One region of the Leifsonia sp. EB34 genome, then DNA from elsewhere that is predicted to be linked to it. Evidence: predicted binding sites of a transcription regulator. Region 1 holds the regulator's gene; the other holds the start of a gene.
The links. The regulator HrcA, encoded in region 1, represses chaperone genes, less so after heat shock. The targets are predictions, from matches to a motif close to TTNGCACTCGNNNNNNNCGAGTGCNAA.

Region 1 (4,407 bases):
GGCAGATCCACTCCGGCGCGGTGCAGGAGCCCGACGACGACCTCGAGGCGGACATGTACGAGCTCGCCGACGCGCGGCTCGGCGCGGCGGGCTACGGCTGGTACGAGGTCAGCAATTGGGCGACGGACGAGGCGCACCGCTCCCGGCACAACCTCGCCTACTGGCTCGGGCACGACTGGTGGGGTGTCGGGCCCGGCGCCCACAGCCACGTCGGCGGCGTGCGCTGGTGGAACGTGAAGCATCCCGCCGCGTACGCGCAGCGGGTCCTGGCGGGGGAGTCGCCCGCGGCCGGCCGGGAGACGCTCGACGCCGAGACCCGGCGGGTGGAGCGGGTCCTCCTGCTCACCCGCATCCGGGAGGGGCTGCGCACCGGGGAGCTCACCGGCGAAGGCCGCCGTGCGGTCGCCGGCCTGATCGCCGACGGCCTCGTGGACGCGAAAGCCGCCCTCGCCGGGTCGGTGGTGCTGACCCTGCGAGGGCGGCTGCTGGCGGACGCCGTCGTGCGGCGGCTGCTCGCCGAGGAGTAGTTCGAGACTCAGCTCACGAACTTGATGGCGATCGGATACGTGTAGAACTGGCCCTGGTTCGCCCTGATCGCGGCGATGATGCTGAACACGATGTTCAGCACCCAGACCGCGAAGATGATGATGAGGCCGATGCCGACGACGCTGAGGATCCAGCCGACGACGGTGGCGATCGCCAGCGTGATCTGGAAGTTCAGCGCGGTCGCGGTGTGCGAGCGGATGAACGGGCCGCGGTCCTTCAGCACCAGGTAGCCAACGAGGGCGGGGATGAAGCTGAACAGGATGCCGCCGACGTGGATGAGCGTCGCCCACAGCTTCTCGTCGGCCGGGCTGAGCTGCGGCTGCTGGCCTCCGTACGGCTGCTGCGGCGGCTGCTGCGGAGGCGGCGGGGGCGGGGGCGTTGCGGACATGGTCGTTTTCTCCTCCGGTGAGTGGGAATGACGCGTCTCAGCCTAGGGGGCGGCGCTACTTGATGAAGCGGAAGTTCAGCGGGTACCGGTACGTCCCTCCACTGTTCACGCGCACGAACCCGAGGATCGAGAACACCAGGTTGACGATGTACAGCAGCCACGGGATGAGGAGGCTGAACAGCAGGTAGCCGATGCCGAACGTGAACGAGCCGATGATCACGCCGAGGATCTGGGAGACGACCCAGGCCAGGATCCAGGTGATCTGCCAGTTCAGGGCCTCCTTGGCCTCCTGGTCGGTGAGCCGGCCCCGGTCCTTGAACACCAGCCAGATGATCAGCGACGGCAGGAACCAGAGGATCCCGCCGAGGTGGGCGAACGACGCCCACTGCTTGTCCTGCGCGGGGTCGAGGGGAGCGGCCGCGGCGCCCGCGTACTGCTGCTGCGGCGGGACGGCGCCGGCGGGCTGACCGGTCGGAGCCCCGTAGGGCTGCTGCGGAGGGACGGTGGGCTGCTGGGGAGGCACCGCGCCGGCGGGCTGGCCGGGCGCGGACCCGTAGGGCTGCTGGCCGTACGGCTGTTGCGGTGGCTGTTCGCCCTGGCCGTCGGCCGGGGGCTGGTTCGGGTCTGTCATGAGAGGAACCCTTTCGTGGGCGGCTGCGGGGGCTTTCCGAGCCGGTGCGCACAGGGTACTGCGCCGGAGCCGCGCGGTAAATGATCCGTGTCGCGTCGTGATCGCCCTCCGACGCCGACGCGTTATGATTAGCACTCAGGATCATCGAGTGCCAGTTCATTCGATGTCTTCCCGTGCTCGATCCTCGGGTGCCGAAGCGACGACAGGAGGCGGTTCGCATGGTCTCGGAACGCAGTCTGGAAGTGCTCCGCGTCATCGTCCAGGACTACGTCGCCTCGCGCGAGCCGGTCGGCTCCAAGAGCATCGTGGAGCGGCACGCGTTCGGCGTCTCGGCCGCGACGATCCGCAACGACATGGCCCTCCTCGAGGAGGAGGAGCTGATCGTCGCCCCGCACACCTCCTCCGGCCGGGTGCCGACGGACAAGGGCTACCGGCTCTTCGTCGACCACCTCGCGGAGGCCAGGCCGCTGTCGGCGGCGCAGCGCACGGCGATCGAGACGTTCCTCGGCCAGTCGGTCGACGTCGACGATGTGCTCTCCCGCACGGTGCGGCTGCTGTCGCAGCTCACCAACCAGGTCGCGCTCGTGCAGTACCCGTCGGTGGCGCGCTCGCGCATCCGGCACATCGAGCTGGTCGCGCTCGGCTCCCGCCGGCTGCTGAGCGTGCTCATCACCGACTCAGGTGCGGTCGAACAGCGCGTGATCGAGCTGCAGGACGAGCTGGACGAGGCCGAGATCGCCGAGATCCGCGGCGCGATCAACGGCGCTGCGGCCGGGCTCTCGCTGGCCGACGCGGCCGTGCGGCTGCGCGAGCTGCCCGAGCACCTGACCGACCGGACCCGTGCCCTCGTCGCACCGGTGGCGAGCGCCCTGCTCGACCAGATCGCCGCCAACCGGCAGGACAAGCTGCTCATGGCGGGCGCGGCCAACCTGGCGCGCACCGAGACCGACTTCCCCGGCTCCATCACCCCGGTGCTGGAGGCCATCGAGGAGCAGGTCGTCCTGCTGCGGCTCTTCGACGAGATGGCGCTCGACCAGCACGGGGTCGCGGTCAGCATCGGCCGCGAGAACGCCGTCATCGGCCTGACCGAGACCTCCGTCATGTCCAGCGGGTACAGTTCCGGCTCCGACCTGGCCCGGGTGGGCCTGCTCGGACCGCTCCGGATGGACTACTCCGGCAACATGGCCGCGGTTCGCGCCGTGGCACGCTACCTCTCCCGCCTCCTCGGCGACTGACCCCAGACCTCAGAACTCCGACGCACCGAACAGAAGGAACAGCCTTACGTGGCCGACCACTACGAAGTCCTCGGCGTTGACCGCAACGCCACCCCCGACGAGATCAAGAAGGCGTACCGCCGGCTCGCGCGCGAGCTGCACCCGGACGTCAACCCGAGCTCGGAGGCGCAGGAGCGCTTCAAGCTCGTGACCCACGCCTACGACGTGCTGAGCGACCCGCAGCAGCGGCAGCAGTACGACCTGGGCGGCCCGACCGGTTTCGGCGGTGGCGGGGGCGCGGGCGACTTCGCCGGCTTCGGCGACATCTTCGAGACGTTCTTCGGCGGGGGAGGCGGCGCGACCCGCGGCCCGCGGTCCCGGCGCGAGCGCGGCCAGGACGCCCTGCTGCGGGTGGAAGTCGAGCTCGAGGAGGTCATCTTCGGCACGCATCGCGAGCTGGACGTCGACACCGCGGTCGTCTGCGAGACCTGCAACGGCTCGTGCTGCCAGCCCGGCACTGCGCCCGTCACCTGCGACATCTGCCATGGCACGGGCAGCATCCAGCGCTCGGTGCGCTCGCTGCTCGGCAACGTGATGACCTCCAGCCCGTGCGGGAGCTGCCGCGGCTACGGCACCGTCATCGCCACGCCGTGCGTCACCTGCCAGGGCCAGGGCCGCGTCCGCGCGCGCCGCACCGTTCCGGTGGACATCCCCGCCGGCGTCGACACCGGCCTCCGGCTGCAGATGCCGGGCTCCGGCGAGGCCGGCCCCGCCGGCGGCCCGAACGGCGACCTCTACCTGGAGATCAAGGTCAAGCACCACGACGTGTTCAGCCGCGACGGCGACGACCTGCTCTGCACGCTGGAGCTTTCGATGGCCGACGCCATCCTCGGCACCACCGCGACGGTGAAGGCGCTCGACGGCGACATCCGGCTCGAGCTGAAGCCCGGCACCCAGAGCGCCGACATCATCTCAGTGAAGGACCGCGGCATCACGCACCTGCGCGGCAGCGGCCGCGGCGACCTGCGGGTGGGCATCCAGGTGGTCACGCCGACGAAGCTCGACCACAAGGAGAAGGAGCTGATCAAGAAGTTCGCCGCGACCCACCACAACCCGGAGCCGTCGCTCGCGCGCTTCCAGCAAGGCCTGTTCGCGAAGCTCCGCGACCGGTTCCTCAACCTCTGACGGGCCGGCGATGAGCTCGCTCTACCTGCGTGAGGACCTCACCGACGTCGAGGTGGGCGCCCGGCTCACGCTGACCGGCCCGGAGGCCAAGCACGCCGCCACGGTGAACCGCACCCGCCCGGGCGAGAGCGTCCTCATCGGCAACGGCCGCGGCCTGGTCGCGTCGGGCGAGGTGCTGGTCGCGACCAACACCGAGCTGACCATCGACGTGGAGGCCGTGGAGCGCGTCCCGCGCGCCGAACCGGCGATCACGCTCGTCCAGGCCCTGGCGAAGGGCGACCGCGACGAACTCGCCGTGCAGGCCGCCACCGAGCTCGGGGTCGACGCGGTGGTGCCGTGGTCGGCCTCGCGCTCGGTGTCGCGCTGGGAGGGCGCCAAGGTCGTGAAGGGCCGCGACCGCTGGGCGGCGATCGTGCGCGAGGCGAGCAAGCAGTCGATCCGGG
Region 2 (4,407 bases), 850 kb from region 1:
CTTCACCGGGTCGTTGATGCCGGAGGCCAGCATGTCGACGTACTCGCCGGTCGCGGCGTTGAGGCCGTGGCCCACCGGGAGCTCGCGGACCTTGGCGACCACGACGCCGGCCTCGAGGCCCGCGTTGATGGCGATCTGCTTCAGCGGAGCCTCGATGGCGACGCGGACGATGTTCGCGCCGGTCGCCTCGTCGCCCGTGAGCTCGAGCTTCTCGAACGCGGTCTTGCCGGCCTGGATGAGGGCCACGCCACCACCGGCGACGATGCCCTCCTCGACGGCGGCCTTCGCGTTGCGGACGGCGTCCTCGATGCGGTGCTTGCGCTCCTTGAGCTCGACCTCGGTGGCCGCGCCCGCCTTGATGACGGCGACGCCGCCGGCGAGCTTCGCGAGACGCTCCTGGAGCTTCTCACGGTCGTAGTCCGAGTCGGTGTTCTCGATCTCCTGGCGGATCTGCGCCACGCGACCGGCGATGGCCTCAGGGTCGCCCGCGCCCTCGACGATGGTGGTCTCGTCCTTGGTGATGACGACCTTGCGGGCCTGGCCGAGCAGGTCGAGGGTGACGTTCTCGAGCTTGAGGCCGACCTCCTCGGAGATGACCTGGCCGCCGGTGAGGATCGCGATGTCCTGCAGCATGGCCTTGCGGCGGTCGCCGAAGCCCGGGGCCTTGACGGCGACGGACTTGAAGATGCCGCGGATCTTGTTGACGATCAGGGTGGCCAGGGCCTCCCCGTCGACGTCCTCGGCGATGATGAGGAGCTGCTTGTTGGCCTGGATCACCTTGTCGACGATCGGGAGCAGGTCCTTGATCGAGGAGATCTTCTGGTTGGCGATGAGGATGTACGGGTCCTCGAACACCGCCTCCTGGCGGTCCTGGTCGGTGACGAAGTACTGCGACAGGAAGCCCTTGTCGAAGCGCATGCCCTCGGTCAGCTCGAGCTCGGTGCCGAAGGTGTTCGACTCCTCGACGGTGACGACGCCCTCCTTGCCGACCTTGTCGATCGCCTCGGCGATGATCTCGCCGATGGTGGTGTCGCCGGCGGAGATGGACGCGGTGGCCGCGATCTCAGCCTTGGTCTCGACCTCCTTGGCGCTGGCGACGAGCTCGGCGGTGACGGCCGCGACGGCCTTCTCGATGCCGCGCTTCAGCGTGATGGGGTCGGCGCCGGCGGCCACGTTGCGGAGGCCCTCCTTGACGAGCGCCTGAGCCAGGACGGTCGCGGTGGTGGTTCCGTCGCCCGCGACGTCGTCGGTCTTCTTCGCGACCTCCTTGACGAGCTCCGCGCCGATCTTCTCGTACGGGTCGTCGAGCTCGATCTCCTTCGCGATGGAGACGCCGTCGTTCGTGATGGTGGGGGCGCCCCACTTCTTCTCGAGGACGACGTTGCGACCGCGCGGGCCCAGCGTCACCTTGACCGTGTCGGCCAGGATGTTGAGGCCGCGCTCGAGGCCGCGACGGGCGTCCTCGTCGAAAGCAATGATCTTTGCCATGTGTTTCTCGTCCCTCCCGGACGTCTGCGAAAGATTCCGATTGTTAGCACTCGATCAGATGGAGTGCTAAAGCGATTCTGGCACTCGCGCCCGGGGAGTGCAAGCGCGGTGGAGCTAGGGGCAGCGCGGAGCGATGCCGCGACCCCAGCGCCGAGGGAGCCTGCGACCGAGGTTGCCACTGGCGCCCGCACAGAGAAAGGAGCGCCGCCCCGAAGGGCGACGCTCCTCTTATTGGTCTTGCCGATCGCTGCGTACTACAGCGGACGCACCGACTCGGCCTGCGGGCCTTTGTTGCCCGTGCCGACCTCGAACTGCACCTGCTGGCCCTCTTCGAGAACCTTGTAGCCGTTCATGTCGATTGCGGAGTAGTGAACGAAAACGTCCTGTCCCCCACCATCGACGGTGATGAATCCGTAGCCCTTTTCAGCGTTGAACCACTTCACGGTCCCGTTCGCCATGCATTACTCCCATTGCTGTGTCGCTCGCCCGGTCCAGCGCCGCGCGTTGACTCCCGATCCTAATGCTTGCAATAGCTGTTCACGCCAGTGTTTTCGCCAATCCGTTACGAAATCGGTCGGAAGTTAAACACGCCTGAAACACAGGGATGACGGCGCATCCACACGCGGAACGACGCGGTGTCAGCCCTTGTAGTCGCTTCCGACCACGACGGTCAGGTCGGCGCCGCTGGCTGCGAAGTCCTGCGTGAGGGCGGTGGTGGCGCCGGGCAGCGACTGCGCCACCCCGAGGGCGGCCGCCTGGTTCTTGGCGTCGGAGTAGTAGACGATCGTCTGCGTGAGGTTCTGCTTGTCGGCGTTCGCGACGGCGCCGACCTTCCAGCCGGCCGTCTTGAGGGTGTCGGCGACCTTGCTGCCGAGGCCCGAAGTCGTCGTGCCGTTCAGGACGTTCACCGTCAGCGACGGGTCGACGGTCGGGACGATCGTCGGGGTGGGCGTCGCCGTCGGGGTCGGGGTGCCGCTCGAGTGACTCGGCGAGGCCGCCGAACCGTGGAAGGAGATGGAGCCGCTCACCAGCGAAAGCCCGAAGATGCCCGCTGCCACGAGCACGACGACGGCGAGCGCGGCCCAGCCGACCGCGATCCAGCCGCGGCCCTTCGGGCGGGGAGCCCTGTGCGCACCGACGCGCTGCAGACCGTCGGGGATGTCGTCGAACCGGTCCCTGGGGTACTTCTCAGCCATCTACAGGTATTTCCTCGCGGTGTCAGTCACCGGACGGGAGTGTCCGGGATCGCCGTGCAGCCAGCCTGGTCTCGCGCAGCCGGAGCAGACGCTTGACGAGCATGGGGTCGTGCTTGAGCGCCTCCGGTCGGTCGATCAGCGCTCCGAGGAGTTGATAGTACCGGGCGGCGGAGAGACCGAACTCCTCGCGGATGGCCTGCTCCTTGGCGCCGGCATGCCGCCACCACTGACGCTCGAACGCGAGGATGGCCGCCTCACGGTCGGTCAGGCCGCCCGCGTCCGGCGCAGGGATCCGGTGGTCCGCAGCCTCCGCCACGTGCACCGCCTCCCCTCACCGTCTTCGAGTCAGCCCTTCCCCGCGCTCGCGCCTCATCCTAGGGGCGCTGTCCTGTGCGTTCCCCGTTTGGCCCCGGCACGTCGCGGGCCGAAACAGGGAACAGTGGCACAGGCGCCGCCGTTTAGGCTGGGGACGGACGACGAAAGGAACGCACGATGAGCGCATCGCACGACGAGGCCGCGCAGGGCACCTACGGGGTCGAGAAGACCGACGAGGAGTGGCGCCGCGAGCTCAGCCCGGAGCAGTACGCGGTGCTGCGCGAAGCAGGCACGGAGCGGCCGTGGACGGGTGAGCTGCTCGACGAGGGCCGCGCGGGCCTCTACACCTGTGCCGCCTGCGGGTCGGAGCTGTTCAAGTCGGGCACGAAGTTCGACAGCGGCTGCGGCTGGCCCAGCTTCTACGAGTCGATCCGCCCGGACGCCGTGCAGCTCCTCGAGGACGACAGCCTGGGCATGGTGCGCACCGAGGTGCGCTGCGCGAACTGCGGCTCGCACCTGGGCCACGTGTTCCCCGACGGCTTCGGCACCCCGACCGGCGACCGCTACTGCATGAACTCGATCTCCCTGAACTTCGCGCCTGAGGCCTGATGTCCGAACTCGTCGAGCGGGTCGCCGCGCGCCGGTCGCACTCGCGTGTGACGCCGGCGGCGCCGACCCACGAGGAGCTGCTGCCGCTCGTGGCCGCCGCGGGCCGGGTCGCCGACCACTCGGCGCTGCACCCGTGGCGCGTGATCGAGCTGCGCGGCGACGCGCGGGTCCGGCTGGGCCGGGCGTTCGTGAAGGACGCGAAGGCGACCGGCGAGGAGGCCGATAAGCTGGCGGCCAAGCCCCTGCGCTCCTCTTTACTGCTCGCGATCGTCGCGGTGCGCACGAAGAGCGAGAAGGTGACCGGCTGGGAGCAGGACGCCGTCGCCGCCGGCGTCGCGCACCTCCTGAGCCTGCTCCTCCACGACGCGGGCTGGGGCGTCATGTGGCGCACCGGGCACCACACCCGCTCGAAGGCCGTGCACCGGATGCACGGCCTGGGCAGGAACGAGCGCCTGCTCGGCTGGCTCTACGTGGGCGGCATCCCCGAGGACGGCAGGGACGGCCACCGGACCTCCATCGACCCCGAACGCTTCCTCAGCACGCTCGACTGACCAATCCATCTGACAGGACACGCCGCGTCGCTTCGGCGCCTGACGGCATGTCCTGTCAGGCGGTTCGTCGTCCCCAGCGGATGCTGGCGACGGCGACGGCGACCAGAGTGAGCAGCGTGCCGGCGACGGTGGAGAAGGCGACCGGTGCGGTCGAGCTCGGCGCGAGCAGGTCGAGCAGGAGGGCGGTCACCAGCTGACCGGCGACGGTCGCGAGGCCGAGCAGCAGCACGCCCGTGATCCGGACGAGC

Region 2: a site for HrcA is predicted at 1,532-1,558, ahead of groL (chaperonin GroEL). Genes of this name have one in related genera too.

What each region holds. Positions count from the first base shown of each region.
Region 1 covers NZ_JBGCCV010000002.1:1,214,322-1,218,728, forward strand. Annotated here, with positions in the region: gene hemW (radical SAM family heme chaperone HemW) at 1-527, shown strand, start outside; gene ABIA36_RS15225 (DUF4870 domain-containing protein) at 536-934, opposite strand; gene ABIA36_RS15230 (DUF4870 domain-containing protein) at 990-1,565, opposite strand; gene hrcA (heat-inducible transcriptional repressor HrcA) at 1,784-2,800, shown strand; gene dnaJ (molecular chaperone DnaJ) at 2,849-3,964, shown strand; gene ABIA36_RS15245 (16S rRNA (uracil(1498)-N(3))-methyltransferase) at 3,975-4,407, shown strand, end outside.
Region 2 covers NZ_JBGCCV010000002.1:366,886-371,292, reverse strand. Annotated here, with positions in the region: gene groL (chaperonin GroEL) at 1-1,488, opposite strand, end outside; gene ABIA36_RS11285 (cold-shock protein) at 1,743-1,946, opposite strand; gene ABIA36_RS11280 (LytR C-terminal domain-containing protein) at 2,127-2,684, opposite strand; gene ABIA36_RS11275 (DUF3263 domain-containing protein) at 2,707-3,006, opposite strand; gene msrB (peptide-methionine (R)-S-oxide reductase MsrB) at 3,177-3,608, shown strand; gene ABIA36_RS11265 (nitroreductase family protein) at 3,608-4,159, shown strand; gene ABIA36_RS11260 (DMT family transporter) at 4,215-4,407, opposite strand, start outside.